Regions from separate parts of the Enterobacter sp. AC1 genome, predicted to be linked through region 2. Evidence: predicted binding sites of a transcription regulator. Region 2 holds the regulator's gene; each other region holds the start of a gene.

Region 1 (8,979 bases), on a different contig from region 2:
TGTCCATCTCGTTCCACTCGCCGTCGAAGCGGCTCTGCGGGGCAGGGGCAAACAGGTTTTCCGGCAGATACCCTTTCCACAGGCTGTGCATGGAGTTGTCCGGATCGCAGACCGACATCGCCCCAAAGGTATCCCCGTGATAGCCGTTGCGGAAGGTGAGGAACCGCTGGCGCGTTTCGCCCAACGCATGCCAGTACTGCAGCGCCATTTTCATCGCCACTTCCACCGCCACGGAGCCGGAATCGGCCAGGAACACGCACTCCAGCGAGTCAGGCGTCATCGCCACCAGCCGACGGCACAAATCCACCGCGGGCTGATGGGTGATTCCGCCAAACATCACGTGCGACATCTGGTCAATCTGCGCCTTCATCGCCGCATTCAGGCGCGGGTGGTTGTACCCGTGAATGGCCGCCCACCAGGAGGACATGCCGTCAACGAGCCGCTCGCCGCTGGCGAGGTGCAGTTCGCAGCCGTGGGCCGAAGCCACCGGATAGACGGGCAGGGGGCGGGTGGTGGAGGTGTAAGGGTGCCAGATATGCTGCTTGTCGAAGGCGAGATCGTCCTGGGTCATAATCGACTTGTAAACCATTTTGAAAAGTTTTAGGTTTACGAGTATAAACCGAACCGAAAATTAACAAAACCCTTTGGAGAAGCCCAATGGCTCACCACGCACGCTGGACGATGTCGCAAGTTACTGAATTATTCAATAAACCTTTCCTTGAGCTGATGTTCGAAGCCCAACAGGTGCACCGTCAGCACTTCGATCCTCGCCACGTTCAGGTCAGCACGCTGCTGTCGATCAAGACCGGCGCCTGCCCGGAAGACTGCAAATATTGCCCGCAGAGCGCGCGCTACAAAACTGGCCTGGAATCCGAACGGCTGATGGAGGTTGAACAGGTGCTCGACTCCGCGCGCAAGGCGAAAAACGCCGGCTCGACCCGCTTCTGCATGGGGGCGGCGTGGAAGAACCCGCACGATCGCGACATGCCGTATCTGGAGCAGATGGTGAAGGGCGTCAAGGAGATGGGCCTCGAAGCCTGTATGACGCTGGGCACGCTGAACGACGAGCAGGCGCAGCGCCTCTCGGCGGCCGGGCTGGACTACTACAACCACAACCTCGACACTTCGCCGGAGTTTTACGGCAACATCATCACCACCCGTACCTATCAGGAGCGCCTGGATACGCTTGATAAAGTCCGAGACGCGGGGATCAAGGTGTGCTCGGGCGGCATCGTGGGCTTAGGTGAAACGGTGAAAGACCGCGCAGGTCTGCTGCTGCAGCTGGCGAACCTGCCGACCCCGCCGGAAAGCGTGCCGATCAACATGCTGGTGAAGGTCAAAGGCACGCCGCTGGCGGATAATGACGACGTGGATGCGTTTGATTTTATCCGCACCATCGCGGTGGCGCGCATCATGATGCCGACCTCTTATGTTCGCCTCTCTGCGGGCCGTGAACAGATGAGCGAGCAGACCCAGGCGATGTGCTTTATGGCCGGGGCCAACTCCATCTTCTACGGCTGCAAGCTGCTGACCACGCCGAACCCGGAAGAGGACAAAGACGTTCAGCTGTTCCGCAAGCTGGGGCTGAACCCGCATCAGACCGGGGTTATGACCGGCGATAACGAGCAACAGCAGCAGCTGGAACAGCAAATTTTCAACGCCGACACCGACCAGTTCTACAACGCGGCAGCCGTATGACCTGGGAGGCACGTATCCATTCCGCGCTCGACGAGCGGCGGGCGGCAGAGGCGTTTCGCGTACGCAGGGTAGTCGAAAACGGCGCAGGCCGTTTTCTTACCCGTGAGAACCGGCGTTTTTGTAACTTCTCCAGCAACGATTATCTCGGGCTGAGCCAGCATCCGGCCATTATCCGCGCCTGGCAGCAGGGCGCGGAGCGATACGGCGTGGGCAGCGGCGGTTCCGGGCACGTCAGCGGATACAGCACGGCGCACCGGGCGCTGGAGGAGGCGCTTGCCGACTGGCTGGGCTACCCGCGCGCGCTGCTGTTTATCTCGGGTTTTGCGGCCAATCAGGCGGTGATTGCAGCCCTGATGGGCAAGGACGACCGCATTGTCGCCGACCGCTTAAGCCACGCCTCCCTGCTGGAGGCGGCAAATTTAAGCCCGGCTCAGCTGCGCCGCTTCGCCCATAACGATGCGGGGCAACTCGCTGCGCTGCTGGATAAGCCCTGTAACGGGCAGCAGCTGGCGGTCACGGAAGGGGTGTTCAGCATGGATGGCGACAGCGCGCCGCTTGCCGCGCTGCACGACGCCGCAAAGCGGCAAAACGCCTGGCTGCTGGTTGATGATGCCCACGGCACTGGCGTGATGGGCGACGAAGGGCGCGGCAGCGCGCATCTGCAAAACGTGAAGCCGGAGCTGCTGATTGTCACCTTCGGCAAAGGCTTTGGCGTGAGCGGCGCCGCCGTGCTGTGCAGCGAGCCCGTCGCCGATTATCTGCTGCAGTTTGCCCGGCATTTGATCTACAGCACCAGCATGCCGCCCGCGCAGGCCGTGGCGCTGTCAGCGTCCCTGGCGGTGATCCGCAGCGCAGAAGGCGATGAACGCCGGGCGCGTCTGGCTGACCATATTCAGCGTTTTCGCCAGGGCCTGGCGCAGCTTCCCTTCCGGAGCACCGATTCGCAGAGTGCGATCCAGCCGGCGATCGTCGGTGAAAACAGCCTGGCGCTCGCGCTGGCGCACGCGCTGCGCGAGCGGGGAATGTGGGTGACGGCCATTCGTCCGCCCACCGTGCCGCCGGGTACTGCCCGCCTGCGCCTGACGCTCACGGCGGCGCACGAAGCAGAGGATATTGATGCCCTTCTGGAGGCGCTGCATGTCGCCAGTCAATAAGCAGGCCATTGCGGCGGCATTTGGCCGTGCCGCGCGCAGCTATTCCCGGCACGATGAGCTTCAGCGTCAGAGCGCAGAGGGGCTGCTGGCGTTGCTCGGTGAAACGCGTTTTAGCCAGGTACTGGACGCCGGGTGCGGTCCCGGCGGGAATAGCCGCTACTGGCGCGAAGCGGGAAGCCATGTTACGGCTCTCGACCTGTCATCCGACATGCTTGCGGAGGCACGTCAGCAGCAGGCTGCACACCGCTATCTGGTCGCGGATATCGAAGCGATTCCGCTGGCGGACGCGCAATTCGATTTGGTCTGGAGCCATCTCGCCGTGCAATGGTGCAGCAGCCTGCCGCAGGCCTTAAGCGAGCTTTATCGCGTGGCGCGCCCGGGCGGGAGCGTGGCGTTTACCACGCTGCTGGAAAGCTCGTTACCGGAGCTGAATCAGGCCTGGAGGGCGGTAGATCGCCAGCCGCACGCCAACCGGTTTTTATCACACGAGCGGGTCACTCAGGCGCTGGCAGGTCGGCGCTATCGCAGCGCGGTTCAGACCATCACCCTCAATTTCAGCGACGCGCTCAGCGCCATGCGCTCGCTGAAGGGCATAGGCGCCACGCATCTGCATACCGGGCGCGAGAAAAAACCGCTCACCCGGGGTCAATTGCAGCGTCTGGAGCTGGCCTGGCCGCAGGAACGGGGACATTTCCCGCTCTCTTATCAACTTTTTCATGGGGTTATCGAACGTGACTGAACGCTATTTTGTCACCGGAACGGATACGGAAGTGGGTAAAACGGTTGCCAGCGCGGCGCTGCTGCAGGCGGCGCGAAAGCTTGGGAAAAATACCGCCGGGTATAAGCCGGTAGCTTCCGGCAGCGAGATGACGGCGGAAGGGTTACGCAACACCGACGCGCTGGCGCTCCAGCGGAACAGCACGCTTGAGCTCGCCTATTCAGCGGTGAATCCGTATACCTTTGCCGAACCCACGTCGCCGCACATCATCAGCGCCGACGAAGGTCGTCCCATTAATTTCGCCGTGCTCTCTGCCGGATTACGCGCGCTGGAAAGCCAGGCGGACTGGGTTCTGGTGGAGGGCGCAGGCGGCTGGTTTACGCCGCTCTCGCAGGAGCAGACGTTTGCCGACTGGGTGCAGCGCGAGCAGCTCCCGGTCATTCTGGTCGTAGGGGTGAAGCTCGGCTGTATCAACCATGCCATGTTGACCGCGCAGGCCGTTTCGCAGGCAGGGCTGCGCCTGGCGGGCTGGATAGCTAACGACGTGGTTGCCCCCGGCAAGCGGCATCAGGAGTACCTGGCAACGCTCAAGCGGGTTCTTCCTGCCCCATTCCTCGGGGAGATCCCGTGGCTTGCGGAGGATGCCGAACGTGCCGAAACCGGGCGCTATCTTGACCTCAGCGCCTTGCTTCCAGCGACATCCAGTGGGCAATAAGCTCATCGTCCAGTTCGTTAACGTGGCCATGGGCCACGTTACGCCCGCGATAAAGCATGCAAAAACGATCCGCGAACCGGCGAATAAACGACAGTTGCTGTTCAGCCAGCAGCACCGTCATCCCGAGCTCTCGGTTTAAGCGCACCAGCAGCTGCCCCAGCTTATGGGCGAAACCGTGACCTGCGCCGTGCAGGGGCTCGTCCAGAATCAGCATCCGCGGACGGTTTACCAGCGCATTGGCCAGGGCCAGCTGGTACTGGTCGTCTGGCGAAAGGGTATTGCCCCGGGACTGACGCAGCGCGTAGAGCTCCGGGAACAGGTCGTAAACCTCACTTTTTGCTTCCGCGTCGGGCTTGCCCATCGCCCGCATGGCGATATGCAAATTCTCCTCAATCGTCAGCTGGGAGAAGATCCGCCTGTCCTGCGGGACATAGCCAATCCCCGGCCCCGTCCGCTGTTCTGGCACCTGGCTTAGCAAATCACGCGGCGGCGCGCCTGCCTCATGCCAGATGATGGTACCGCTTTCGACGGGCACTTTCCCGGCGATGCAATTCATGAGGGTGGTTTTCCCCATTCCCGGCAGGCCAACAACGCCTGTACACATCCCTTGCGGAAAATCTAAATCCACGTTCCATAGCGTATGTTGGCTTCCGTAAAACTGGTTCACTGCACGCAGACTCAACATCTTTCTCTCCTTAAAAATGTGTGTAGGTGAGGCACGTTCTGGATTGTGCAAAACCCCTGCCACAAAGCGCAAAGTGACTAAAAAAGCGACTTTTTTAGGAATAAGTTACAGGAGAGCGGTATAAAACCAGAGGGATTGCACATCGACGGTGCCGGCGGTGGTGAGTTGTGGTGCAGGGCCAGAAATGATGAAAATGTGAGCAAGATCTCGTCGATTGGTTATGAATGACTCAACTGTTAATCATCAAAAAATAGCTATAAAAATTTTTTCCTGCCGGTTCGTGGGAAAATCCGGGAATTTGCCGAGCGCCAGTCTGTATGGGCTGGAAGCAGTTATCCACTATTCCTGTGGATAACCATGTGCATTAGAGTTAGAAAACACGCGATAAGCGAGAGGAGACGCGGCTTTCGCCCAAATTGGCGCGAAACGCGGCTTTAGAAAATATCGTTTATTATTTAACTGGTTAGATAAAAGCAATTCCCGTCATGAAAGTGTCACCCGTAGCCATAAAACTATCATTACCTGGCTTGACAAATGTTAAAAAAGAAAAAGTTCTGGGGATAACCTGTCCTGACTGGTGTTTTATGTTGTCACAGTCGAAATTTTGGCCGCTATCGCGCTAATCATTCAGGCGCTACTCTAAATATCGTGACATGCTACTGGTTTTTCATCCAGTGTTTTTTACTGGCATTCCTGGCCACAACGAGTAAAATTACTCACCTGCCGCTTATAACGTCATCAGGTTGTCGCCCATGAGTAAACCGTTCAAATTGAATTCTGCTTTCCGTCCTTCGGGGGATCAGCCCGAGGCCATCCGCCGTCTGGAAGAGGGGCTGGAAGATGGGCTGGCACACCAGACGCTGCTGGGGGTAACCGGTTCCGGCAAAACGTTTACCATTGCTAACGTGATCGCTGACCTCCAGCGCCCCACGATGGTGCTGGCGCCCAATAAAACCCTGGCCGCACAGCTTTACGGCGAGATGAAAGAGTTCTTCCCGGACAACGCGGTGGAATATTTCGTCTCCTATTACGATTACTACCAGCCCGAAGCCTATGTCCCGAGCTCCGACACCTTCATTGAAAAAGATGCTTCGGTAAACGAGCACATTGAGCAGATGCGTCTTTCAGCCACGAAGGCGCTGCTTGAGCGTCGCGATGTGGTCGTCGTGGCATCGGTTTCCGCTATCTACGGTCTGGGTGACCCGGATCTGTATCTGAAGATGATGCTGCACCTGACGCAGGGGATGATCATCGATCAGCGGGCGATTTTGCGCCGTCTCGCGGAGCTGCAGTACACCCGTAACGACCAGGCCTTCCAGCGCGGGACGTTCCGCGTGCGCGGTGAGGTGATCGACATCTTCCCGGCGGAATCGGACGATATGGCGCTGCGCGTTGAGCTGTTTGACGAAGAGGTCGAGCGCCTCTCGCTGTTCGACCCGCTGACAGGGCACATTGAGTCGGTGATTCAGCGTTTCACCATCTACCCGAAAACGCACTACGTGACGCCGCGCGAGCGTATCGTGCAGGCGATGGAAGAGATTAAAGTGGAGCTGGCAGACCGCCGTAAGGTGCTGCTGGCGAACAACAAGCTGCTGGAAGAGCAGCGCCTGAGCCAGCGTACCCAGTTCGATCTGGAGATGATGAACGAGCTGGGCTACTGCTCCGGCATCGAAAACTATTCCCGTTTCCTCTCCGGCCGCGGGCCGGGCGAGCCACCGCCGACGCTGTTTGACTATCTTCCTGCAGACGGTTTGCTGGTGATCGACGAATCCCACGTCACTATCCCGCAGATTGGCGGGATGTATCGCGGTGACCGCGCGCGTAAAGAAACGCTGGTGGAGTACGGTTTCCGCCTGCCGTCGGCGCTGGATAACCGTCCGATGAAGTTTGAAGAATTCGAGGCGCTGGCCCCGCAGACCATCTACGTGTCGGCGACCCCGGGCAACTACGAGCTGGAAAAATCCGGCGAGGACGTGGTTGACCAGGTGGTGCGTCCGACCGGGCTGCTGGACCCGATTATCGAGGTGCGTCCCGTGGCGACGCAGGTGGACGATCTGCTTTCCGAGATCCGTGCCCGTTCCGCCATCAACGAGCGTGTGCTGGTGACCACGCTCACCAAGCGCATGGCGGAAGACCTGACCGAGTACCTCGAAGAGCACGGCGAGAAGGTGCGTTATCTGCACTCGGATATCGATACCGTGGAGCGAATGGAGATTATTCGCGACCTGCGTCTGGGCGAGTTTGACGTGCTGGTGGGGATCAACCTGCTGCGAGAAGGTCTGGATATGCCGGAAGTCTCGCTGGTGGCGATCCTGGATGCCGATAAAGAGGGCTTCCTGCGTTCTGAGCGCTCTCTGATCCAGACCATTGGCCGCGCCGCGCGTAACGTCAACGGCAAAGCGATTCTGTACGGTGACAAAATCACCCCGTCGATGGCGAAAGCGATTGGCGAAACGGAGCGCCGTCGCGAGAAACAGCAGCGCTACAACGAAGAGCACGGCATTACTCCGCAGGGGCTGAACAAGAAGGTGGTCGATATTCTGGCGCTGGGTCAGAACATTGCGAAGACCAAAACGAAAGGCCGCGGCAAGGCGCGTTCAGTGGTGGAAGAAGATACCGTCGTGCTGACGCCGAAAGCGCTGCAGCAGAAAATCCACGAGCTGGAAGGACAGATGATGCAGCACGCGCAGAACCTGGAGTTCGAAGAGGCGGCGCAGATCCGCGACCAGCTCCATCAGCTGCGGGATCTTTTCATCGCCGCGTCGTAGCTAAAGCGGCGTGTTTTCTTCCTCTCCCTGTGGGAGAGGGCCGGGGTGAGGGCATCAGGCCGCACAAGACGAGCCTAACCCAGCGCCTGAATCGCCTTCTCCAGCGCTTCGCGCAGCAGATGGCGGTCATGGCGATATTTAATATCGCTGGCCTCCAGCGGCTCCTGCACCACCAGACGATCCCCAATCCCGGACACGTCGACTTTCGGTCCCACCACCACGCCGTCGATAATTTTCTTCCCGACGTACTGCTCCATCAGGCTCAGCTTGTCCGCCAGCGACAGGCTTGCGGCTGCCGGGCTCAGTTCACGGCCCAGGTTACCGATATAGACCATCGGGGCAGGGGTGCGGCGCAGCGCCTGGGCCAGCTCTTTCACCAGCAAAATGGGCATCAGGCTGGTGTAAAAACTGCCCGGACCGATCAGGATCACATCCGCTTCAGCAATGGCCTCAACCGCTTCGCGCGTGGCGGGAACGCTTGGGTAGGTCATCAGCTCTTTCGGCGGCAGAATGAGCTGATCGATATTCACTTCGCCGTAAACTTCATGACCTTCCGCGTCGATGGCCATCAGATCGACCGGCTGCTCAGACATCGGGATCAGGAACGCATCCACTTTCAGCAGATTTCGTATCAAATTGATGGCTTCCAGCGGGCGCACGCTCAGGTGATCCAGAGCTTTAAGCATTAAATTTCCGAGGTTATGCCCGGAAAGTTCTCCATTACCGCCGAAACGGTACTCAAACATTGCGGATGCAACGCTCGGTTCGGTAATCAGCTGGTTCAGACAGTTGCGCATATCGCCCCAGGCGATCCCCCCTTCTGCACGTCGGATGCGCCCCGTAGAGCCGCCGTTATCCGTTGTGGTCACGATCCCTGTCAGCCTTGAGCCGAGTGAAGACAAAGAGGACATCACCCGGCCCAGACCGTGGCCTCCGCCGAGTGCGACCACACGGTCAAGATCCGCAAAAGTGCGATTGCGCATACATATTCCTTATCACGTTCAATGTGCGTAACACTACCCTAACTACCCCTAAAAGACGATGCCTCACCGGACGCAAAATGACGCATATCAATGCGAAGATGCTGTTTTTGCGTATTCTGTAGTGAAAATACACAATCATGTCGTTATGTAGTTGTTTATATAGCGTTAAGCGAGAATAGCGAAGAGTGGATTTACGCGCTACTATCGCCATAACCACGTTTTCAAATTTGAAAACATACACTCTAGCCTTTGTGCCTG
Region 2 (8,979 bases):
GGACCCGCGCCGATGCTGCTCGCCTCGCAGATGCACGCTGACTTTGGCTGGATGATTCTGATTGGCCTGTGTGCGGCGATCCCGGGGATGATTATTGCCGGCCCGCTGTGGGGCAACTTCATCAGCCGTTACGTTGAGCTGCACATTCCTGACGACATCACCGAGCCGCACCTGGGCGAAGGCAAAATGCCGTCCTTCGGCTTCAGCCTGTCGCTGATTCTGCTGCCGCTGGTTCTCGTGGGTCTGAAAACCATCGCCGCGCGCTTTGTGCCGGTAGGGTCTTCCGCCTACGAGTGGTTCGAGTTTATCGGCCATCCATTTACGGCGATCCTGGTGGCCTGTCTGGTGGCGATTTACGGCCTGGCGATGCGTCAGGGGATGCCGAAAGACCGGGTGATGGAGATCTGTGGTGCTGCGCTGCAGCCTGCAGGTATTATCCTGCTGGTGATCGGTGCAGGCGGCGTGTTCAAGCAGGTGCTGGTGGATTCTGGCGTAGGCCCGGCTCTGGGTGAAGCGCTGACCGGAATGGGCCTGCCGATTGCGGTAACCTGCTTTGTGCTGGCTGCGGCGGTGCGCATCATTCAGGGTTCCGCAACCGTGGCGTGTTTAACCGCCGTCGGTCTGGTGATGCCGGTAATTGAACAGCTGAACTACTCCGGTGCGCAGATGGCCGCGCTGTCTATCTGTATCGCGGGCGGTTCGATTGTGGTCTCCCACGTTAACGACGCAGGCTTCTGGCTGTTCGGTAAGTTCACCGGTGCCACCGAAGCACAGACCCTGAAAACCTGGACGCTGATGGAAACCATCCTCGGCACGACGGGTGCGGTTGTCGGGATGATTGCCTTTACGCTGCTGAGCTAAATGCGGTGATTTAGTAAGGCCGAAAAATAAGGCCCGGTAGCGCTAGCGCTTACCGGGCCTTTTTATTATGCAGAACACCAGGCCGGGAAAGGTGAAACCACCACCCGGCTTTTTCACATCACTCGCCCTGCGTGGCGCTCTCAATCGTCAAACGCACGTCCGAGGTGATCAGCTCTGCCAGCATCTGGTACACCTTCAGGGTCTCTTCCGGCTCGGCGTCGCCCGTATCGCTGATATAGCCTTCGTCACGCAGCGTCAGCACCAGGGAACTGAAGACCGCTTTGTCGAAGAATTCAGGGGCATTAATGCCGTGCAGAACGGACAAGCGCTGTGCCAGCGTCCGGCTCTCTTTTTCCAGCGTACCGCGGTTGATAGACGGGTTCGCACTCAGCAGCCAGAAGGTAATGGCGTAGCGCTGCAGCGTTTCGCGCGCACCGGCCGCCAGCAGCTGAAGGGTACGGGAGCGTGACGGATTAATATGCAGCTCGTCATTCGTGACGGTGATCAGCCCCTGACGACGCAGTTCTTCCGTCAGTTTGTCCAGCTCGCCCGCCAGCTCATCTTTGCTCCAGCGCAGGAACAGCTCCGCTTTCAGCATCGGGTAGAGCGTATCAACGTGACGTAACAGCTCCTGACGCGAGATGCGGCGATGCTGGGTGATGATGGCCGCCATGAGCGACGGCAGCATCAGCATATGGGTGATGTTGTTGCGGTAGTACGTCATCAGCACTGCCTGCTCGCGCGGCAGAATGATGATGTCGCCGATCGTGTCTTTTTCGACTTCAAACTTGTTCATCTGCAGCGCGTGATCGATAAGCTCACTGGCGGTTGCAGAAGGCACGGTTGAATCAACCGAATACGGCACGTTGCGCATCATATCCAGATAGCAATCCAGCTGTTCCGTCAGCTGCTCACGGGTCAGCGAGCGCTGGCGCGAAGCCAGAAGCGCCGTACAGCACAGGTTCATGGCGTTAGCCGCCCCGGCGTTGTTAATGCGCACCATCAGCTCGGACGCAATGCCGTTAACCGTTGGCGTCAGCCAGGCCGGACGGATCGCTTCGATAGGATCGATGGACTCGCGCCACTCCGGAACGTGATGGTTCAGATACGTCATTAGCGGCATCGGCTCGCCAAAGTTCACGTAGCCCTGGCCCAGGTTGCGTAGCTTGCTCAGGCCGCGCAGCATCTGCGGCAGGCTCTCTTTCTCTTTGGTCGCGCCGCGCAGCTCTTTGGCGTAAGTGCCCACCTCCATCACGTGCTCATAACCAATGTAGATTGGCACCAGCGTGATGGGACGGGTTCCCCCGCGCAGCATGGCCTGAATGGTCATCGACAGCGTGCCGGTCTTAGGATCGAGCAGACGTCCGGTACGGGAACGACCGCCCTCCACGAAGTACTCCACGGAATAGCCGCGGCTGAACAGCTCGCCCAGATACTCGCGGAACACGGTGGAGTAGAGCTTGTTGCCCTTGAAGGTACGCCGGATAAAGAAGGCGCCCAGGCGGCGGAAAATCGGGCCTGCTGGCCAGAAATTCAGGTTGATGCCGGCAGCGATGTGCGGCGGTACCAGCCCCTGGTGATAGAGGACATAAGAAAGGAGCAGGTAGTCCATGTGGCTGCGGTGGCAGGGAACATAGACAATTTCATGGCCATCGTGCGCCAGCTGGCGTACGCGCTCGGCGTTATGAACGTTGATGCCCTGATAGAGGCGGTTCCAGGTAAAGCCGAGAATACGATCGGAAAGGCGGATCATCTCGTAAGAGAAGTTCGCTGCAATCTCTTCCATCAGCGCAATGGCGTTCTGCTGGGCTTTCTCATGCGAAATTTTTTTGCTGCGCGCTTCGTCTTCAACGGCGCGGGCAATCGCTTTAGAGGCCAGCAGCTTGTTGAACAAATCCTGACGCGCCGGGAGGCGTGGCCCTACGGCAGCCAGGCGCTGACGGGCGAAGTGCATACGCGCCACGCGCGCCAGTTTTTGCGCGATGATCTTGTCGGTGCCGTGCTCGTCCGCCATTCGGCGCAGCGAAACGGAAGGCGAGAAGCGCACAAAGCTGTCGCGTCCCAGCCAGGAGACCGCGAAGAACTTCTGGATGCCGTTAAGCATGCGCAGCGGTGGATTCTCTTCACCTTTTTCACGGCCCGGACGGCGACCAAACATCACCGACACCGGCACCATCTGCACATCCAGATCAGGATTGCTGCGGTGCAGGTCGAGATAGTCATGGAACAGCTTGATGGACTCTTCTTTTGGCGTGTAATAGGTAAACACGCGAGGTCCACCGTGAATGAACACGTAACGCGGCAGCAGGGTGCCGTCAACTTCCAGCGGTTCAAGCGGGTCAGGTAGGTCATGCGCCAGACACTGGGCGCGAAGCGTCAGTAAGTCTGCCTTCGAGTTATAAGGCAAAACGTACATAATAGGACGCGACGTATCGAGCCCCAATTCCAGCGCGGGTTCCGCTGGGATAGACTTGCTTTTTACCAGGATGCTTAATGGTAAATTAAGTAATTTGTAGTAAATTCGTGGCCAGCCGGACATAAACGATGTAAAGCCTCTGGTTAATAATGCAATTGCGGCGCAAGGATAACAGAAAGCGCGCAAAATTTCTGTTGTTACCCGTCATACTTCAAGCGGCAGCGAAACGCGCTACAGCTATAGTTACTGACGCTATTTCCAATAAAAGGTTCTTTTAATGGCCAATAATACCACTGGGTTAACTCGAATCATCAAAGCCGCCGGCTATTCCTGGAAAGGTTTCCGCGCCGCGTGGATCAATGAAGCCGCTTTTCGACAGGAGGGCGTCGCCGCTATCATCGCGGTGATTATCGCCTGTTTCCTTGATGTTGATGCAATAACACGCGTTCTTCTGATCGGCTCCGTGCTTCTGGTGATGATAGTGGAAATTCTTAATAGCGCTATTGAAGCTGTTGTTGACCGTATCGGATCTGATTTCCACGAACTCTCTGGCCGGGCAAAAGACATGGGCTCTGCTGCCGTGTTGCTGTCAATTATTACTGCCGTTATCACCTGGGTCACGCTGCTTTGGTCACATTTCCGATGAGCCTCGAGGAATAATTAAGTCCCTGGTTTTTTGTGCAGTTTTTGGTTCCAAAATCGCCTTTGACTGTATATACTCACAGCATAACTGTATATACACCCAGGGGGCGGAATGAAAGCGTTAACGACCAGGCAGCAAGAGGTGTTTGATCTCATCCGGGATCATATCGGCCAGACGGGTATGCCACCCACGCGTGCGGAAATCGCGCAGCGTCTGGGCTTCCGTTCGCCGAATGCTGCCGAAGAACACCTGAAAGCCCTGGCACGTAAGGGCGTGATTGAGATTGTTTCGGGCGCGTCACGTGGTATCCGCCTGCTGGTGGAAGAAGAGACGGGCATTCCGCTGGTGGGGCGCGTTGCTGCTGGTGAGCCTTTACTGGCACAGCAGCATATTGAAGGCCACTATCAGGTCGATCCAGCCATGTTCAAACCGAGCGCTGATTTCCTGCTGCGCGTAAGCGGTATGTCGATGAAAGACATCGGTATTCTTGACGGCGATCTGCTTGCGGTTCACAAAACGCAGGATGTGCGCAACGGCCAGGTCGTGGTCGCACGCATTGATGACGAAGTGACCGTTAAGCGCCTTAAAAAGCAGGGTAATACCGTCCAGCTTCTGCCTGAAAACAACGAGTTCTCCCCGATTGTGGTGGATCTCCGTGAACATAACTTCTCTATCGAAGGATTGGCGGTTGGGGTTATTCGCAACGGTGAATGGCTTTAATCTCCTCCTGGCAGGCTACGGCTCCGCTGTAGCCTGATTCATTTCCTGCTCCCGGTATTTTTCATGTCACTGCTGACGGCATCCGATAAGGCATTGTGGCGTCTTGCTCTGCCGATGATTTTCTCCAATATCACCGTGCCCTTGCTGGGTCTGGTCGATACTGCCGTTATTGGTCATCTTGATTCGCCTGTTTATCTTGGCGGCGTGGCGATTGGCGCGACGGCTACCAGCTTCCTGTTTATGCTGCTGCTCTTTTTGCGCATGAGTACCACCGGACTGACCGCACAGGCTTATGGCGCAAAAGATCCGCTGCGTCTGGCTCGCGCGCTGGTGCAGCCGCTGATACTTGCGCTTGGCGCAGGGGCGCTAATCGTTTTACTGCGCGCTCCCCTGATTGAGCTTGCGCTCAATATCGTTGGCGGCAGCGAAGCGGTACTGGAGCAGGCGCGACGTTTCCTTGAAATCCGCTGGCTCAGCGCGCCCGCCTCGCTGGCTAACCTGGTTCTGCTGGGGTGGCTCCTGGGCGTACAGTACGCCCGTGCACCGGTGATTTTGCTGGTGGTGGGTAACCTTCTCAACATTGTGCTGGACGTCTGGCTGGTGATGGGTCTGCATATGAACGTGCAGGGTGCGGCACTGGCAACCGCGATTGCAGAATACGGAACCTTTATTATTGGTTTGTGGATGGTCTGGCGCGTTCTGGCGATGCGCGGGATCTCCCTTACGCTGCTTAAAACTGCCTGGCGCGGGAATATCCGGAAGCTGCTGGCGCTCAACCGTGACATCATGCTCCGCTCGCTGCTTCTCCAGCTCTGTTTCGGCGCGCTGACGGTTTTCGGAGCCCGGCTGGGACCCGAAATCGTCGCCGTCAACGCGGTATTGATGACGCTTCTGACCTTTACCGCCTACGCGCTGGACGGTTTTGCCTATGCGGTTGAAGCGCATTCGGGGCAGGCGTACGGCGCGCGCGAAAGCGGACAGCTGCAGGATGTCTGGCGAGCAGCCTGCCGTCAGTCGGGACTGGTCGCGCTGGCGTTTGGTCTGGTTTACGCCTGTTTAGGCGAGCAGATCGTGTCGTTACTCACCTCTCTTTCTTCACTGCGCGAGCTGGCGAGCCATTACCTTATCTGGCAGGTGATTTTACCGGTGGTCGGCGTCTGGTGTTATCTCCTGGACGGCATGTTTATTGGTGCTACGCGCGGAGCCGAAATGCGTAACAGCATGGCTGTCGCGGCGGCAGGGTTTGGCGTGACGCTGCTGACGCTACCGTGGCTTGGTAACCACGGTTTATGGCTGGCCCTTGCCGTTTTCCTCTCGCTGCGGGGGCTATCGCTGGCTTTTATCTGGCGGCGCCACTGGCGGAACAATACCTGGTTTCCCTCGCGTCACGATATATCGTGACGGTTAAAGATTCCGAATATGAAAACAACAGCCGAATCCTTAACTACAATAATTATCACGTCCAGCAGAAAAGAACGTAACGGACGTTACGACCCGACGCTTAACTAAGAGGACACGATGATGAATAAAGACGAAATCGGCGGCAACTGGAAGCAGTTCAAAGGTAAAGCGAAAGAACAGTGGGGTAAGCTGACTGATGATGATATGACCGTCATTGAAGGTAAGCGCGATCAGCTTGTCGGTAAAATTCAGGAACGTTACGGCTACGCGAAAGATCAGGCGGAAAACGAAGTCAAAGACTGGGAAACCCGTAACGACTACCGCTGGTAACGCTGAAAAAACCACGAGGCGGCTCTAAGCCGCCTTTTCTTTTGTCGCTAACGCGGCTTTTTCTTCACGAGAATAGAGTGGTCGTGCTGGCACGCGTCCTGGTGACGACAGGCTTCCACCTCCACGCACGCTGAACACAGCCCGTGCGCTTCAATCACGTTATGACGCAGGGCAAAGCCCATTTTAGCGGCCAGCGAATGCATAATGTCTTCCACGCCTTCCGCGCCTTCTTCTTTCACCACCCCACAGCGGTCACAGATAAACATCGCCGATGTATGCGTTGGCTGATCGAACAGATGGCATAGCACATAGCTGTTTGTGGACTCCACCTTATGCACGAATCCTTGCTCCAGCAGGAAATCCAGCGCGCGGTAGACCGTCGGCGGTTTCGCCTGCGGCTCGCTTTCGCGGAGCAGGTCGAGCAGATCGTAGGCGCTGATGGCACCCTGCTGCAGGCTCATCAGACGTAATACTTCAAGGCGCTGCGGAGTCAGGCGCACATTGCGTTGCGCGCACAGCTTTTCGGCCTGCGCTAACAGCTCTTTTGTGGACTTATCCATGTAGCACCCCGGATGTTATAGGACGGAAAACCCTCACTTTATCATGTTCTGGTAAAAACACCGAGATCCGCCAGTCTGTGCTATACCTGACCCATCGCAAACCGGGAAATCAACAATGAAAAGACCTGACTGTATTCGGCACTGGCGCGACGTTGAAGGCGCGGATGATTCGACCTATCCAGACAGCGACGAGCTGTTTTCTATCGGCGCGCCGCTGGCCCGCAAGCTTGGCCTCGGACGCATTGGCATCCATCATGAGCGTTTGCCGCCGGGACGCAGAACATCCTATCCCCATGCGGAAAGCGACGAAGAAGAGTTCATTTACGTGCTCGAAGGCTATCCTGAAGCCTGGATTAATGGCTACTTATGGAAACTTGAACCGGGCGACAGCGTGGGGTTCCCCGCCGGAACCGGTATCTGCCATACCTTTATCAACAACACGGACGAAGAGGTTCGGCTATTGGTTGTAGGCGAGGCCAATAAGAAGCATAACCGCATCTACTACCCGCTCAACCCCGTGTATGCCGCCACGCGGGAAGATCGCTGGGTCGACCATCCTCCACAGTTTTTTGGACCGCACGATGGAAAACCTGGGAAAAAATAATTTCCTCTTCTATAAATATTGAGGGCCGTCACAAAATATAACAGGCCGTAAGGGAGTTTTACTTAGGGAAAGAAATAGCGGGTCTTTTACTCCTTATTCACAGCAATAGTTCGTTCCTGTTTGGGTGATAACAGACAGGGGTTATTTCATAACAGACTATAACGGGCATCCTGTGAAAAAAAATTTTAAATTTTCAGTGGTGAGTATCGCTGTCTCTTTGTTTATGGCAAATCAGGCGGGAGCAGCCAATACCTGGACAGAATCACGTAGCGACGCAATGGGTGGCACTGGCGTTGCCTCTGGCAGCTATGGCAGTGGGGCGTTAATCAACCCCGCGCTGCTGGCCAAGGCAAAACCGGACGATGATGTGACGGTTATCTTGCCTTCGGTCGGCGCGCAGATCACAGATAAAGACAATCTTCAGGATGAGATTGATAATATCAACGACAAAATTAACCACTATAAAGACGTGGTGGATAATCTTACGCCGATTGAAATTATCACCAATCCGCTGGGTTCTATTAACCAGTTCCAGGGCGCGGCAAAAGATCTTGCCGACGAGCTGGACTATCTCAAGGGCAAAACCGCACGCGCGACGGCAGGGGCTGGCATTGCCGTGAGTATCCCTAACGACGTGCTTTCCGTAGCCTTTATGGCGAAAGGCTACGCCCATGGTCGGGTGAGCTCGTCTATCGATCAACAAGACATTGATTATCTGCGCGGTATTCAAAAAAGCGATGCGGTAGCGGCCGGTGTCGCGCTGGATGCTGCCCTGAACGGCACGGATCAAATCACCAAAAACCTCAACTCAACGGCTTCTGGCCGGGCGGCAATTGTGTCCGACTACGGCGTTGCCGTTGCCCGTCAGTTCGATCTCGGCGGTGTCCCGGTTTCCGTGGGCGTAACGCCAAAACTGCAAAAAACCTGGGTCTATAACTACACCACCTCAATCTACGATTACGACAGTAATAAGTGGAACGACAGCCGCTACCGTACAGACGATACGGGCTTTAACGTTGATGCCGGTATTGCGGCTGATTTCGGCGAAAACTGGACGGTTGGCGTGAGCGGACAAAACCTGATGTCCCGTGATATCGACACCAAAGATATCCGTATCCGCAACGGGCGTACCGGGGAAGTGGTGAGCTATAAAGATACCTACCAGATCCGTCCGCTGGTGACCGCCGGGGCCGCATGGCACAACGATCTGGTCACGCTGACTGCCGATGGCGATCTGACGGAAACCAAAGGCTTCAAGAGCGAAGATAACTCACAGTACGTTGGCGTCGGTGCCGAGGTTACGCCGCTGAGCTGGCTGGCCGTGCGTGCGGGTTATCGTGCGGACGTGAAGGGTAACGACAGCAATGTCTTTACCGGCGGTGTCGGTTTCGCGCCGTTTAGCACCGTTCATGTTGACCTGATGGGTCTGTACGGTGAAGACGAA
Region 3 (8,979 bases), on a different contig from region 2:
GATGCGCGGCAGCACGTGGAAGGAATAGGCGTCGTAAGCTTTGCTCAGCGGCTCAATAATGGGTTTAGAGAACTCGAGCACCAGCAGGCGTCCACCCGGCTTCAGCACGCGATACATGGAACGCAGCGCTTTTTCTTTATCGGTAACGTTACGCAGGCCGAAGGAGATAGTGATGCAGTCGAAGGTGTTGTCCGGGAACGGCAGCGCTTCGGCGTTTGCCTGCACATATTCCACATTTCCCACCACGCCGATGTTACGCAGCTTTTCGCGTCCCATTTTCAGCATGGAGTCATTAATATCTGCGAGAACAACGCGACCGGTTTCGCCCACCAGACGGGAGAATTTCGCGGTTAAATCGCCCGTACCGCCGGCTAAATCCAGCACAGTTTGTCCACGACGCACGCCGCTACAGTCAATGGTGAAGCGCTTCCACAAGCGATGAATACCGAACGACATCAGGTCATTCATCACATCGTACTTCGCCGCCACGGAATGAAATACGTGGGCCACCATGTCAGCTTTCTGCGCTTTGGCGACAGTCTGAAAGCCAAAGTGCGTTGTGTCTTGTGAATCGTCAACCATCTCAGAGCCTGCTTATCAGTAAAATGTTCGTGAAGTGTAACAGATTGGGCGCGATTGCCCTACGTTTCAACCACCGCGAAAGAAACGCGCGGGAGGCTCTTCGGGTGATAAATCTGCCGCTAAGGTGTTGTCTTCACTGTTTGTCTTTTGTTCGTCCGCACCTTCACGTAGGCGAAACTCTTCGTCCTGGGCGATAGCCTGATCGACCAATTCCGGATTAATCTCGCGTTTAACCTCTACCCCAAGGCTGCGGAATGCTTCGGCCTGCACCAGAAGATTGCCACGGCCGGAGGCGAGTTTTTTCATCGCCTGACGGTAGTTATCCTGCGCACGATCCAGGCTCTGCCCGACCGAAGACATGTCGTCCACGAAGAGGCGCATTTTGTCGTACAGCTTGCTGGCGCGATCGGCAATCTGCTGCGCGTTGCGGCTCTGGTGCTCATAGCGCCACAGGTTGGCAATGGTGCGCAGGGCCACCAGCAGCGTGGTGGGGCTGACCAGCATAATGTTGTTTTTGAGCGCTTCGGTGATCAGCTCAGGCTGTCTGTCGAGCGCCAGCAGAAACGCGGGCTCAACCGGGATAAACATCAGAACATAGTCCAGCGAGCGCAGGCCAGGCAGTTGCTGATAATCTTTTCTGCCGAGCAGGCGAATGTGGTTACGCACGGAGGCAATGTGCTCCTGCAGGGCAGACTCACGCGTGAAGTCATCTTCCGCATTAAAGTAGCGCTCATATGCCACCAGCGTCATTTTGGCATCAATCACCACATCTTTACCCTGCGGCAGCCGCACTATGACATCCGGCTGCATACGCGAGCGGGCATCGTTTTCGATACTCACCTGCGTTTCGTATTCATACCCTTCCCGCAGGCCAGAAGCTTCCAGTACGCGGGTAAGCACCACTTCTCCCCAGTTGCCTTGGGTTTTGTTATCCCCTTTAAGCGCCCGGGTCAGGTTGACCGCTTCCTGCGCCATTTGCGCATTGAGCTGCTGAAGATTGCGAATCTCATGCGCCAGCGTGTGGCGCTCGCGGGCTTCCTGACCAAAGCTGTCCTGCACCTGGCGGCGAAAACCGTCCAGCTGTTCGCGCAGGGGCGTCAGCAGGCTGTTCAGACTCTGGCGGTTCTGTTCGTCAACGCGGCGGTTGCTGTGCTCAAAAATACGGTTGGCGAGGTTCTCAAACTGTTCGCTGAGACGCTGCTCGCTGTTGATCATCTGGCGGATTTTGTCTTCCGCATGCAGTTGCGTGGATTCAAGGCGGGTGGTCACTTCGCGGAGATCGGCCTCCAGCGAGGTGTTGATATCACGCAGATTACGCAGCTCGTTGTTGAGCAGTTCACACTCATCGCGCCAGTGTTCGCTCAGGGCAAACTGCTGCTTTGCCGCGCTTAATTCAGCGACTATCTCTTCGCGCTCTGCCAATTGATCGGCCTTCTGCTGCGCATGTTGATAGCTGGAAATGAGCCAGCCTATCGCCACGCCCGCCAGCGCAATCACCGCATATATCAGGATTGAGATATCCACAATGCCCCCTGCATCAACGTATTACCCGCACAAAATAAGATTGTGCTGTATAAACGTCCAGTTTGAAAGGGTTTTCCTGCGAGGCGCTACGCAAAAAAAAAGGCCGAACGTGTCGGCCTTTGATTTCGAAAGGAGAGGACTAGATCAGGCGACGCGCGGCTTCAACCACGATTTTCACCGCATGACTTTCGGTCTGCTTCATGGTTTCGGCGTTCGGGATCTCCTGCTGAGTACGGTTGACGATAACGCCCGCCACCATACCGGCACGCAGACCCTGGCTTGCGCACATGGTCAGCAGCGTTGCGGATTCCATTTCGTAGTTCATCACGCCCATGGACTGCCACTCTTCCATTGAGCCTTTGAAGCGGTTTACTACGCGGCCGGAGAAGGTGTCGTAACGCTCCTGGCCCGGGTAGAAGGTGTCGGAAGAGGCCGTTACGCCCACGTGGGTAGTCGCGCCTACGGATTTCGCGGCTTCAACCAGCGCAGTGGTACATTCAAAGTCTGCTACTGCCGGGAATTCCATCGGTGCAAAGTGCAGGCTTGCTCCGTCCAGACGTACGGACGCAGTCGTGACCAGCACGTCGCCCACGTTGATGTGCGGCTGAATAGCGCCGGTGGTACCGATACGCAGGAAAGTACGAATGCCCAGCTGCGCCAGCTCTTCAACAGCAATTGAAGTAGACGGTCCACCGATACCGGTAGAACAGACGATCACGGCTTTACCATCCAGCTCTGCACGCCAGGTGGTGAATTCGCGATGGGCTGCCAGCTTGACCGGCTTATCCATCAGCGCGGCGATCTTTTCCACACGCTCAGGATCGCCAGGGACGATTGCGAGCGTAGCCCCTTGTAAATCGTTTTTGGTGAGGCCGAGATGAAAAACATCAGACTTAGACATAGGTGACTCCTCTGTGGGTCGGTTAGTCAGAAGAAGTAAAACGGTACTTTACAGAAGCGGTAAGCATAATTTCGTGACACATCTCACCATGAATGAAAATGATTGCATTAAATTTCCATAAAAAAGTGATTTACATCACATTAACAAGTTATATCGCCAGATGCTGCACAAAAGATAGACCGTTTAAGGCACTGTGAGTTGTTAACCTGGTGTCTATATTTACCTTTGCGCTAACTCATTGGTACGGAGAATGCCATGACTGAAAAAACCGGTTTTGCACCTGCTGCGGCCCCACACGCTTCCACCATCGTTTCGACGTCAGAAGCGGAAATTACGGCGGGCGAGACCTCCATTCCCTCGCAGGGGGAGAATATGCCTGCCTGGCACGCGCGGCCAAAATCGGCAGACGGCCCGCTGCCCATCGTGATTGTGATTCAGGAGATTTTTGGGGTTCACGAGCACATTCGCGACCTCTGCCGCCGGCTGGCGCTGGAAGGGTATCTGGCCGTTGCCCCAGAGCTCTACTTCCGTCAGGGCGATCCGAACAACTACAGCGATATTCCTACACTGCTCAGCAACCTGGTCAGCAAGGTTCCTGACGCACAGGTGCTGGCCGATCTCGACCACGTTGCCAGCTGGGCGGCGCGCAACGGGGGCGATCCACATCGTCTGCTGGTCACCGGTTTCTGCTGGGGCGGGCGCATTAGCTGGCTGTACGCCGCACATAACCCGCAGCTCAAAGCCGCTGTCGCCTGGTACGGCAAACTGGTAGGTGAAAAAACGCTGAATTCACCGAAACATCCCGTGGATATCGCCACCGAGTTAAATGCTCCGGTGCTAGGGCTGTACGGCGGTCAGGACACCGGTATTTCGCTTGATTCGGTAGAGACCATGCGCCATGCGCTCCGCGCGGCCAATGCGAAGGCGGAGATTGTGGTGTACCCGGATGCAGGCCATGCGTTTAACGCCGATTATCGTCCGAGCTATCACGCTGAATCAGCCAAAGATGGCTGGCAGCGGATGCTGGCGTGGTTTAGCCAGTACGGCGGGAAGAAAGCGTAAAAAAAGCCCGGTGGCGGCTACGCCTTACCGGGCCTTAAGGTAGGCCGGCTAGCGTTAGCGCCACCCGGCAATCCAGCATCACTACGCCTGTCGCAGGTTCTGCGCCGCCTTCACCATGTTGGCGAGCGCTGCGCGGGTTTCCGGCCAGCCGCGGGTTTTCAGTCCGCAGTCCGGGTTTACCCAAAGGCGCTCTGCCGGAATGCGCTGAGCCGCTTTTTTCAGCAGGGCTTCAATCCACTCCACGCTCGGCACGTTCGGGGAGTGAATATCGTACACGCCCGGCCCAATCTCATTCGGATAGTCGAACTCTTCGAACGACTCCAGCAGCTCCATGTCTGAACGCGAGGTCTCGATGGTGATCACGTCAGCATCCAGCGCGGCAATCGAATCCATGATGTCGTTAAATTCGCAGTAACACATGTGGGTGTGAATTTGAGTGTCGTCCTTCGCGACCGCGGCATTGATGCGGAACGCTTCCACGCCCCACTGTAAGTACGCATCCCAGTCGCTGCGACGCAGCGGCAAGCCTTCGCGCAGCGCCGGTTCGTCAATCTGAATAATGCCAATGCCTGCGGCTTCGAGATCCGCCACTTCGTCCCGCAGCGCCAGCGCAATTTGCTTCGCGATGGTTTCACGGGTCACGTCTTCACGCGGGAAGGACCAGCAAAGAATCGTTACCGGACCGGTGAGCATGCCTTTCACCGGCTTGTCCGTCAGGGACTGCGCGTATTTCGCCCACTCCACGGTGATCGCTTCCGGGCGGCTGACGTCACCGATAACCACCGGTGGCTTCACGCAGCGGGAGCCGTAGCTCTGCACCCAGCCGTTCTGGGTAAAGACGAAACCGTCCAGATGTTCACCGAAGTATTCCACCATGTCGTTACGCTCGGCCTCACCGTGCACCAGCACGTCCAGACCCAGACGTTCCTGCTCGATAATCGCCTGCTTGATGTGTTCAGCGATGCCGGTGCGGTAGTGATTCGCATCCAGATTGCCTTTTTTGAAGTCCAGACGCAGGCCGCGGATCTCGGTGGTCTGCGGGAAGGAACCAATTGTGGTGGTCGGCCAGGCAGGCAGGTTGAAGCGGGCGCGCTGTGCTTCAGCGCGCACCTCATACGGGCTCTGACGCTGGCTGTCCTGGGCGGTGATGGCCGCCAGGCGTTTTTCCACCGCCGGGTTATGCACGCGAGCCGAGTGACGGCGCGCCTGAATCGGTGCGCTCCATTCGGCAATCGCCGCCGTGTCGCCGCTGTTGAGCGCGTCGCGCAGCAGAGCCAGCTCTTCACATTTTTGCAGCGCGAAGGCAAACCAGCTTTTGACCTCGGTATCCAGACGCGTTTCCACGCTCAGATCGATCGGGCTGTGCAGCAGCGAACAGGAAGATGCTACCCAAAGCTCACGTTTGCCGACAATGTCCTTAATCTGGGCATATTTCTCGGTGAGATCGGCGCGCCAGACGTTACGGCCGTTGATCAGGCCAGCGGAGAGCAGCCAGTCCGCTGGCAGGCGCTTGTGCAGTTCCGTCACGTCATCTTTACCGTGTACGAGGTCAATGTGCAGGCCCTGAACCGGCAGCGCGGTAATGGTCTTCTGGTTCGGCGTCACGCCTTCAAAATAGGTGGTCAGCAGGAGTTTTACCTGACCGGTCAGCGCGTCATACGCCGGATTGAAGGCATCGAGCCACTCCTGCGGCAGTTCGAGCACCAGCGCGGGTTCGTCGATTTGCACCCACTGAATGCCGCGTTTGCCCAGCTCAATCAGCACCTGTTTGTAGACCGGCAGAATATCTTTCAGCAGGCTGAGGCGGTCAAACTGCTCGCCCTTCACTTTACCCAGCCACAGGTACGTTACCGGCCCGAGCAGCACCGGTTTCACCTGGTGGCCCAGCGCCAGCGCTTCGTCCACCTCATCCAGAAGCTGCGTCCAGGTTAGCCTGAACTGCTGGCCTTTTACGAACTCCGGCACCATATAGTGATAGTTGGTGTTAAACCACTTGGTCATTTCCGCCGCTGCCGCAGGCTCACCCGTTGGCGCACGGCCACGGCCGATGCGGAACAGGGTATCGATATCTACCGATCCATCTTTGTTCTGATGACGAGCCGGCACGTTGCCAAGCAGCAGGCTGGTCGTCAGAACATGGTCGTACCAGGCGAAATCGCCCACCGGCAGCAGGTCAATACCCGCCTGTTTTTGCTGATCCCAGTGACGGGCGCGCAGTTCGCGTCCTACCGCCAGCAGTTCTTCACGGGTGGCGTTACCCGCCCAGTAGCTTTCTTGCGCTTTTTTCAGCTCGCGACGCAGGCCAACGCGAGGAAAACCGAGAGTGTGATTGCGGATTGTCATGGTATGCCCCTTGTGAAATTCGTTATTTAGACGTCCAGATGTTTACACATCTATAATTGGCAGGTACTGTATATTCCTCAAGCGCAAAATGTTCATGGCGAAGTGAAGGACTTTCATGATCGAGATAAAACACCTGAAAACGCTACAAGCGTTGCGGAACTGCGGCTCGCTCGCGGCGGCGGCGGCCACGCTGCACCAGACCCAGTCCGCCCTTTCTCACCAGTTCAGCGATCTGGAACAGCGCCTTGGATTTCGTCTTTTTGTGCGTAAGAGCCAGCCGCTGCGCTTTACGCCTCAGGGCGAGATCCTGCTGCAGCTGGCGAATCAGGTGCTGCCGCAGATCGCCAGCGCGCTGCAGGCGTGTAACGAACCGCAGCAGACCAAACTGCGTATCGCCATTGAATGCCACAGCTGTATTCAGTGGCTGACCCCCGCGCTTGAGAACTTCCGCCAGAAGTGGCCGCAGGTGGAGATGGACTTTAAATCCGGCGTGACGTTCGACCCGCAGCCCTCGCTGCAGCAGGGCGAGCTGGATCTGGTCATGACCTCCGACATACTGCCGCGCAGCGGCCTGCACTATTCGCCGATGTTTGATTATGAAGTGCGCCTGGTGCTGGCGCCGGATCATCCCCTGGCGGCTAAAACGCGCATCACGCCGGAAGATCTGGCGACAGAAACGCTGCTGATTTACCCGGTTCAGCGCAGTCGTCTGGATATCTGGCGTCACTTCCTGCAGCCCGCAGGCATTAGCCCGCAGCTGAAAAGCGTGGATAATACCCTGCTGTTGATTCAGATGGTGGCGGCCAGAATGGGTATCGCAGCGCTGCCGCATTGGGTGGTGGAAAGTTTTGAACGCCAGGGTCTGGTGGTCACCAAAACCCTGGGTGAAGGACTGTGGAGCAGGCTGTACGCCGCCGTGCGCGATGGCGAGCAGCGTCAGCCGATTACAGAGGCGTTTATTCGCTCAGCGCGGAACCACGCGTGCGACCATCTTCCGTTTGTGCGGAGCGCGGAGCGACCCAGCGTCGATGGACCCACAGCGAAGCCAGGATCACCGTTCCCCCAATAATGAAGCTCGGCCAGTGCGGCTGTTGCTGCCAGATGGCGAGGTTGACCAGCAGCCCTGCCGGGACATGCACGTTGTTCATGATCCCCAGCGTACCGGCGTCTACCTGCGTAGCGCCGTAGTTCCACATGAAGTATCCCAGCCCGGAAGCCACCACGCCCAGCCAGACCAGAACGCTCCACTGCACGGTGGTAGTCGGCAGTTTTTGCGGGTTGCCGAGCATAAACCACGCCACCACCGCGACAATCGCGGCCCCCATATAGAACCAGGCGAACGCGTTGTGCTGCGGCATCGGACGGGTCTCCATCAGCCGTTTGTATCCCACCATGCCGATGGCGAAGCTGATATTGGCGAGCTGGACGAACATCAACCCAGTCCAGAAGTGATCGCTTACCTTGTCATAGCGAATAATCGCCGCCCCAAGCACCGCCAGCGCCGCACTTAAAAGATATCCCCAGCGCAGGCGGCGCTTGCTGAGCAAATCGTAGATTAGCGTGATATAGAGCGGCGTAAGCACGGTGAACAGCAGGAATTCAGAGACGGACAGGTAGACGTAAGCCCGGAAGCTAAACAGATACATGATGCCGAGCTGCATCGCCCCCACCAGCATATACAGCACGATCGTTTTCAACGATTGCCCGCGCGTACGCAGAAACGGCAGGAACACCAGCGCTGCCAGCCCCACGCGCATCAGCACCGAGAAGTAGCTGTCGACCGAACCGGCAAGGTATTCGCCAATCAGGCTAAAGGAGAAGGCCCACAGGATAGTGGTGATAATGAGTAGCGCCACAATGCTTGTCTCTCAGAAAGAAGGACAGGCATTGTAGCGAACTCTTTAGTTGACAACTGAGCAATAAATAACCGAATGAAGATTATTCAAGGAACAGCTTGCGCAGATATTTCGGTACCGCGTTGTCGCCGTTGGTGCCGATCACTTCCAGCTCCGGATGCAGGTCTTTCAGACGCTGGTGCGCGTTCTCCATAATGCAGCCCTTGCCCGCCATAGAAAGCATTTCGGCGTCGTTCATGCCGTCACCAAAGGCGATGCAGTCTTTCAGCTCGAAGCCCAGACGTTTCGCAACCGCTTCCAGCGCGTGGCCTTTGGAGACGCCTCCGGCCATCACTTCCAGACAGGTCAGCGTTGAGAAGCTCACGTTGACGCGATCGCCCCAGCGCGCGTTGATCGCCTGCTCAAGCGGCAGCAATTCCTCATGGTTTACGCAGGTGAAGAACACCTTGCTGATCCCTTCCGGCTCCAGCAGGCCCGGCTCGTACAGCGAGTACTGGAATACGGCTTCCTTGAAGAAACGCATCTCTTCCGGGCGGTGGCGGTTCATGAACCAGTCGTCGTCGCGGTAAACGTTGGTGACGATGTTCGGGTTGTTATGCACGACCCCGAACAGATCGGCGGCAATATCGCGATCCAGGTTGTGGGTAAAGATCAGGTTGCCGTCGGTATCATGCACGCGCGCACCGTTAGAGGTGATCATGTACGATTTGA
Region 4 (4,857 bases), on a different contig from region 2:
AGCTGCGCGATAAGCGCGATCCCTGTTTTGAGGAGAACAGCAGGGCGCTGGCCGCCATCTTTTTCCTGGCGAGATTGCCCGTCGCCCGTCACGAGTGCGATATCAGCGAACTGACGACCGAGGAGAAAAGGGCGCTGATTACCGCCATGAACCATTTTCGTGCTGTTGTGAGTCTATTTCCTGAACGGCTGACCATGCCGGTGTAACCCAACCAAAAAACGAATGGCGTAAACCCGCCGGGCATTCTATTGCCTGAAATTAAGGAGAACGCGTGATGCGAAACAGTGAAAACCGCCCTTATCCGATTGGAAGTGAAGAACTGAAACGCCTGCTGAGGGAGGCAAAAACAGAGGAACGATGCGCACGAGCCCGCGCGGTCTCCCTGCGCCTGGAGGCGCTGGCGAGCCATATCTTCAAAACCGGCATGAGCGGGGAAGACGTTGCCGAACTGCTGTGCCTCGAGGCGGCCCGCTACGAGCGCGAATCACAGGAGCTGCACTGATGGCTGATTTTATCGATCTTGCGCAGGCGCGCGAGCAGGAAGACAGAGAGCGGCACATAAATCACGCCCGCAGACGGCCCGCATCGCCTTCGCGTTTCCTCTGCGAGGACTGCGAGGCCCCGATACCTGAGGCGCGCCGCATGGCGGTGCCCGGCGTGGCCCTGTGCGTCACCTGCCAGGAGATCGCGGAGATGAAAAATAAACACGTCCGGGGAGGATGAGTTGGCTACGTCATTTGCTTATCCGTGGAACGCTCCGCGGTCGGCCATTGCCAGCCCCTACCTTACTCATGCCCAACTGCAGCGCCGCGATCGCCTTTTCGCGGCGCTGCAGCAGGCAAGAATTGCCCTCTCACAGCAGCCTGACTGCGTGCGCGTTGACGTCTGGCGCACGGTCGACGCCCTAGAACAGCGTCGGGGCAGCCCGCAGGCCAATGCCTTTTTGATCCGCTTCTGCAACAGGATGCTGCCCCGCCTGCGGCAGGTCTCTGAACGCTATGCCTGCGCGGGCCTGCACAGCGCGGTCTCCCGGGCCGTGTTTGACGGCCATTTCGACACCCGGCTTCTGCAATACCTTGCCTCGCGCATGGTCGAGCTGGTTGCCCGCTATAACCGACTTCCGGATATGTCCCGCGCGGATATCGACCTGCTGGCCGCCGATATCGCCAGCTTTATTCGCGGCGAGCTGGCGAATATTAACGATGCTGACATGGGTGAATACCAGACGCTGTTCGTCTGGTATCAGCGCGCCGGGCTGATCGCCCGTCAGTTCAACGTGTCGCCTCCGCACTGGGAGCGGGTGTCGAAGACGTTTTTTAACAAAGATGATGTTGCCGCGGCGGTGATCCGCCTGTTTTCCGAGGCGTGGTGGCGCGGGCGCCTGCGCCGGATCGCGGCTGCCTGGCGCGAGCATTTGCAGATTGCCCTCGGCAACGTCAGCAAAAAGAGAACGGCGTATGCGAGCAAGCGCTGTGTGACCGAGTGGCGCGAGCAGAAGCGCCGCACCCGCGAATTTCTCAAGGGCATGGAGCTGGAAGATGAAGAGGGCAACCGCATCAGCCTGATTGAAAAATACGATACCTCGGTGGCCAACCCGGCCATACGTCGCTGTGAACTGATGACCCGCATTCGCGGGTTTGAAAATATCTGCCAGGCGCTGGGCTATGTGGGCGAGTTCTATACCTTAACCGCCCCCGCGCGGTATCACGCGACCGTGAAATCGGGCTACCCCAACGCGAAGTGGAACGGTGCCAGCCCGGCGGAGACGCAAAGCTACTTTACCCGGCTGTGGGCGCGCATCCGCGCAAAGCTGCACCGGGAGGGGCGCCGTATTTTTGGTATCCGCGTTGCGGAACCCCATCACGACGGTACGCCCCACTGGCACATGCTGATGTTTATGCGGCCGGAAGAGGTCGAATGCGTTCGCCGGATTATAGGGGACTACGCGCGGGGGGAGGATGCCGCCGAGCTTCAGAGCGAAAGCGCCAGACAGGCGCGCTTTCACGCAGACGCCATCGATCCGCAGAAAGGCAGCGCTACCGGCTATATCGCCAAATACATCTCGAAGAATATCGACGGCTATGCGCTGGATGGCGAGGCCGATAGCGAAAGCGGCGGGCTGCTGAAGGAGACGGCGTCCGCCGTGTCGGCCTGGGCGGGGCGCTGGCACATTCGCCAGTTTCAGTTTATCGGCGGGGCGCCGGTAACGGTCTACCGCGAGCTGCGCCGTCTGGCGGATACCGAGGCCGCGCGAGGGCTGAGCGTCGAGTTTGCCGCCGTCCATGACGCTGCCGATGCCGGGGACTGGGCGGGTTACGTCACCGCGCAGGGCGGGCCGTTTGTGCGTCGCGATGATTTACAGGTGCGCACGCTGTATGCCCCGCGCGCCGGGTTCAACCAGTACGGCGAGGAAACCGTCCGTATCCGCGGCGTGTACGATTCAGCCGTCGGCGCGGGCAGCCCAATTTTAACCCGACTCACCGAGTGGAAAATTGTGCCGAAGCGGGCCGTGGATCCTAAGGATGCACCTGTGCCTCCTCGGAGTTCTGTCAATAACTGTACGGTGAGCGATCTCTCTCAACCCCTTAACCGGCGTGCGAGACGGGCGTTAACCGAGCGCATCAAACGCATCCGGCCCGGCGCAGCGGCGCCCTTTGTCTACGAGCGGGATCCGCAGAACGGGGTTCCGGAGAGGGTGATTGACGAGATCCGGCTCGCCACCGGAATCGCCATCAGCCGGGGAGAGGCCCTGCATCTTATGGCGGGCGGCGTCAGCCGCTTTAACGACAGATGGTGCAGAGGCGCAGCTGATGGATCGCTCTTTCCGGCGGCGCGTTCTTATCAGGAAAAGGCGCGAAAAATCCTTGAACGTATTGGGCATTTAACGGAACTGCTCACCCGGCGGGTACGCTAATCTCCATCGATATCATGTACATACCGTGAAGGGTTCTGATTTTTCGCTTCACTCTTTTTATGAATACGTGATACTGTATGTTTATACAGTATCTCGTGGTGGAGGTTGTGTGGACAGAGAGTTGAACGAGCAGGTCATGATTGAACGCGTCGAGATGATTGCGCGACTCACGACAGAAGGAACGTGTCAGGAAAGAGATCGTGAAATTGCCCTGAATTTGATTGCTGAGATTGCGCGGGGAAATTTAATCAAGAACAACGCGTTTACCGTTGTTTTCTCGGCATCGCCTGTTCCGGAACGCATTAAAAAAGAGGGTAACGTTCGGGTGAACATTACCCTCGATAAAGATCGGCAGATTGGCCATGCCGTCGTCGAGGCCTTCCAGTGCGAACTGACCCGCAGAATACGGTCCCTGTTTCCGTCATCCCGGGTAAACGTGAAGTTAGGCTCGGTGACGGGAGTCGAGCTCCAGGGGCTTGAAAGAGAGGCCGATCGCGAGGCGCTGGACGCTATTCTCCGGGAAGTCTGGGAAGACGAGAGCTGGCGCTAGCCCCGGCTCATTACCCGACCCCACGCCCTCATTCAGATTTTGCGCTTCCGTTGAACCACGCGTCGCTGCTCGCGGACGGTCTGTTGTGTCCGCGTTTGCCCATCTCTCAGCGATAGCGAAAAGACCGCCGGCCCGGGAAACTCTACGGTACCTGGAAAACCGGATGTTGGGAGCGTCTGATGAAAATCTATGCAATGCAGGGGGACACGCTTGATGCCGTTTGCGCTCGCTTTTATGGGCGCACGGCTGGCGTCGTTGAAGCCGTTCTGAAGGCCAATTCTGGCCTCGCGGAGTTAGGCGTTATCTTGCCTCACGGCACGCCGGTAGAGATGCCGGAGGTGGATAGCGCCCCCACAAAAGAATCCGTAAACCTATGGGACTGAGCCTGGAGAAGATCACCACGTTTATCGCCTACTGGCTGGCCGTGGCGCTGGCCTGGTTCGGGGCGATGTCTCCTGAAAAAGTCGCGCTGTACGTAGGGAGCCTTTGCGCCATTTTTACCGCGCTGACGAATTACTGGTTTAAGCGAAAAACCTGGCGCTATCTCCAGTCTCTGGGCCTCGACAAGAAGAGCATTCGTGAACTCAATAATTAAGCGTTGCAGCGTCGCCGGCGTGCTGGCCCTGGCGGTGCTGATGCCTGACTTTCGGCTGCTGAAAACGTCCCCGGAGGGGCTGGCGTTGATTGCCGATCTCGAAGGATGTCGCCTCTCGCCTTACCGGTGCAGCGCCGGGGTCTGGACGTCAGGCATTGGCCACACGGCAAACGTCGTGCCGACGCGGGACATTACCGAGCGTGAGGCCGCGGTAAACCTGGTCGCTGACGTGCTCAACGTTGAGCGGCGGCTGGCGGCGTGCGCGCCGGTGGAGATGCCGCCCCGGGTCTACGACGCGCTGGTGAGTTTTACCTTTAATGTCGGCACGGGCGCCGCCTGCCGTTCGACCCTGGTGTCGTTTATTAAGCGTAAACAGTGGCCGCAGGCATGCGGCGAGCTTACCCGCTGGGTGTACGTCAACGGCGTCAAAAATACCGGGCTGGAAAACCGCCGCGTTCGCGAGAAGGCCTGGTGCATGAAGGGGCTGCCGTGAGGGTCCTCATGCTGATATTGGCCGGGCTGCTGGCCGTCACGCTGTGGCTTCGTCATGACAATCAGACCTTGTCCCGCTCCTTGGCCACCGCTAACCGGGTCGCCAGTGAGCAAAAAAACGCTCTCGCCGCGCTTAATCAACAGCTTTCCCTGGCACAGCGGATGGCCAGATCCAACGAAAACGCACAGGTGAGGCTCCGTGAGGCGCTGCTCGCTGCGGGTGAGGAGCAGGCGAAACGGGAAGCGACTATCGGGAGATTGCTCAATGAAAATGAAGCGTTACGCCGCTGGTATACCGCTCAGCTG

Evidence for each region. The regulator LexA, encoded in region 2, represses DNA repair genes until DNA is damaged. The targets are predictions, from matches to a motif close to TNCTGTATGTACATACAGNA.
Region 1: uvrB (excinuclease ABC subunit UvrB) is a predicted target of LexA. The motif match lies at 5,549-5,568, and genes of this name have one in related genera.
Region 3: rmuC (DNA recombination protein RmuC) is a predicted target of LexA. The motif match lies at 2,150-2,169, and genes of this name have one in related genera.
Region 4: M2433_RS17135 (DinI-like family protein) is a predicted target of LexA. The motif match lies at 2,986-3,005, and genes of this name have one in related genera.

The regions. Positions count from the first base shown of each region.
Region 1 is NZ_JBNDIZ010000002.1:481,319-490,297, forward strand. It holds gene bioA (adenosylmethionine--8-amino-7-oxononanoate transaminase) at 1-571, opposite strand, end outside; gene bioB (biotin synthase BioB) at 658-1,698, shown strand; gene bioF (8-amino-7-oxononanoate synthase) at 1,695-2,852, shown strand; gene bioC (malonyl-ACP O-methyltransferase BioC) at 2,836-3,591, shown strand; gene bioD (dethiobiotin synthase) at 3,584-4,285, shown strand; gene M2433_RS07215 (ABC transporter ATP-binding protein) at 4,248-4,970, opposite strand; gene uvrB (excinuclease ABC subunit UvrB) at 5,723-7,738, shown strand; gene yvcK (uridine diphosphate-N-acetylglucosamine-binding protein YvcK) at 7,813-8,721, opposite strand; molybdenum cofactor riboswitch at 8,948-8,979, shown strand, end outside.
Region 2 is NZ_JBNDIZ010000010.1:65,598-74,576, reverse strand. It holds gene gntU (gluconate transporter) at 1-861, shown strand, start outside; gene plsB (glycerol-3-phosphate 1-O-acyltransferase PlsB) at 980-3,400, opposite strand; gene M2433_RS21405 (diacylglycerol kinase) at 3,555-3,923, shown strand; gene lexA (transcriptional repressor LexA) at 4,032-4,640, shown strand; gene dinF (MATE family efflux transporter DinF) at 4,704-6,041, shown strand; gene M2433_RS21390 (CsbD family protein) at 6,162-6,371, shown strand; gene zur (zinc uptake transcriptional repressor Zur) at 6,419-6,931, opposite strand; gene M2433_RS21380 (cupin domain-containing protein) at 7,047-7,535, shown strand; gene traF (conjugal transfer protein TraF) at 7,708-8,979, shown strand, end outside.
Region 3 is NZ_JBNDIZ010000013.1:57,067-66,045, reverse strand. It holds gene ubiE (bifunctional demethylmenaquinone methyltransferase/2-methoxy-6-polyprenyl-1,4-benzoquinol methylase UbiE) at 1-582, opposite strand, end outside; gene rmuC (DNA recombination protein RmuC) at 649-2,106, opposite strand; gene udp (uridine phosphorylase) at 2,246-3,007, opposite strand; gene M2433_RS23150 (dienelactone hydrolase family protein) at 3,263-4,069, shown strand; gene metE (5-methyltetrahydropteroyltriglutamate--homocysteine S-methyltransferase) at 4,151-6,412, opposite strand; gene metR (HTH-type transcriptional regulator MetR) at 6,528-7,481, shown strand; gene M2433_RS23135 (carboxylate/amino acid/amine transporter) at 7,369-8,268, opposite strand; gene yigL (sugar/pyridoxal phosphate phosphatase YigL) at 8,351-8,979, opposite strand, start outside.
Region 4 is NZ_JBNDIZ010000006.1:84,459-89,315, reverse strand. It holds gene M2433_RS17155 (DUF5347 domain-containing protein) at 1-206, shown strand, start outside; gene M2433_RS17150 (DUF2732 family protein) at 275-502, shown strand; gene M2433_RS17145 (TraR/DksA family transcriptional regulator) at 502-723, shown strand; gene M2433_RS17140 (replication endonuclease) at 725-2,914, shown strand; gene M2433_RS17135 (DinI-like family protein) at 3,024-3,464, shown strand; gene M2433_RS17130 (tail protein X) at 3,644-3,847, shown strand; gene M2433_RS17125 (primosomal protein) at 3,838-4,059, shown strand; gene M2433_RS17120 (lysozyme) at 4,043-4,552, shown strand; gene lysB (Rz-like lysis system protein LysB) at 4,561-4,857, shown strand, end outside.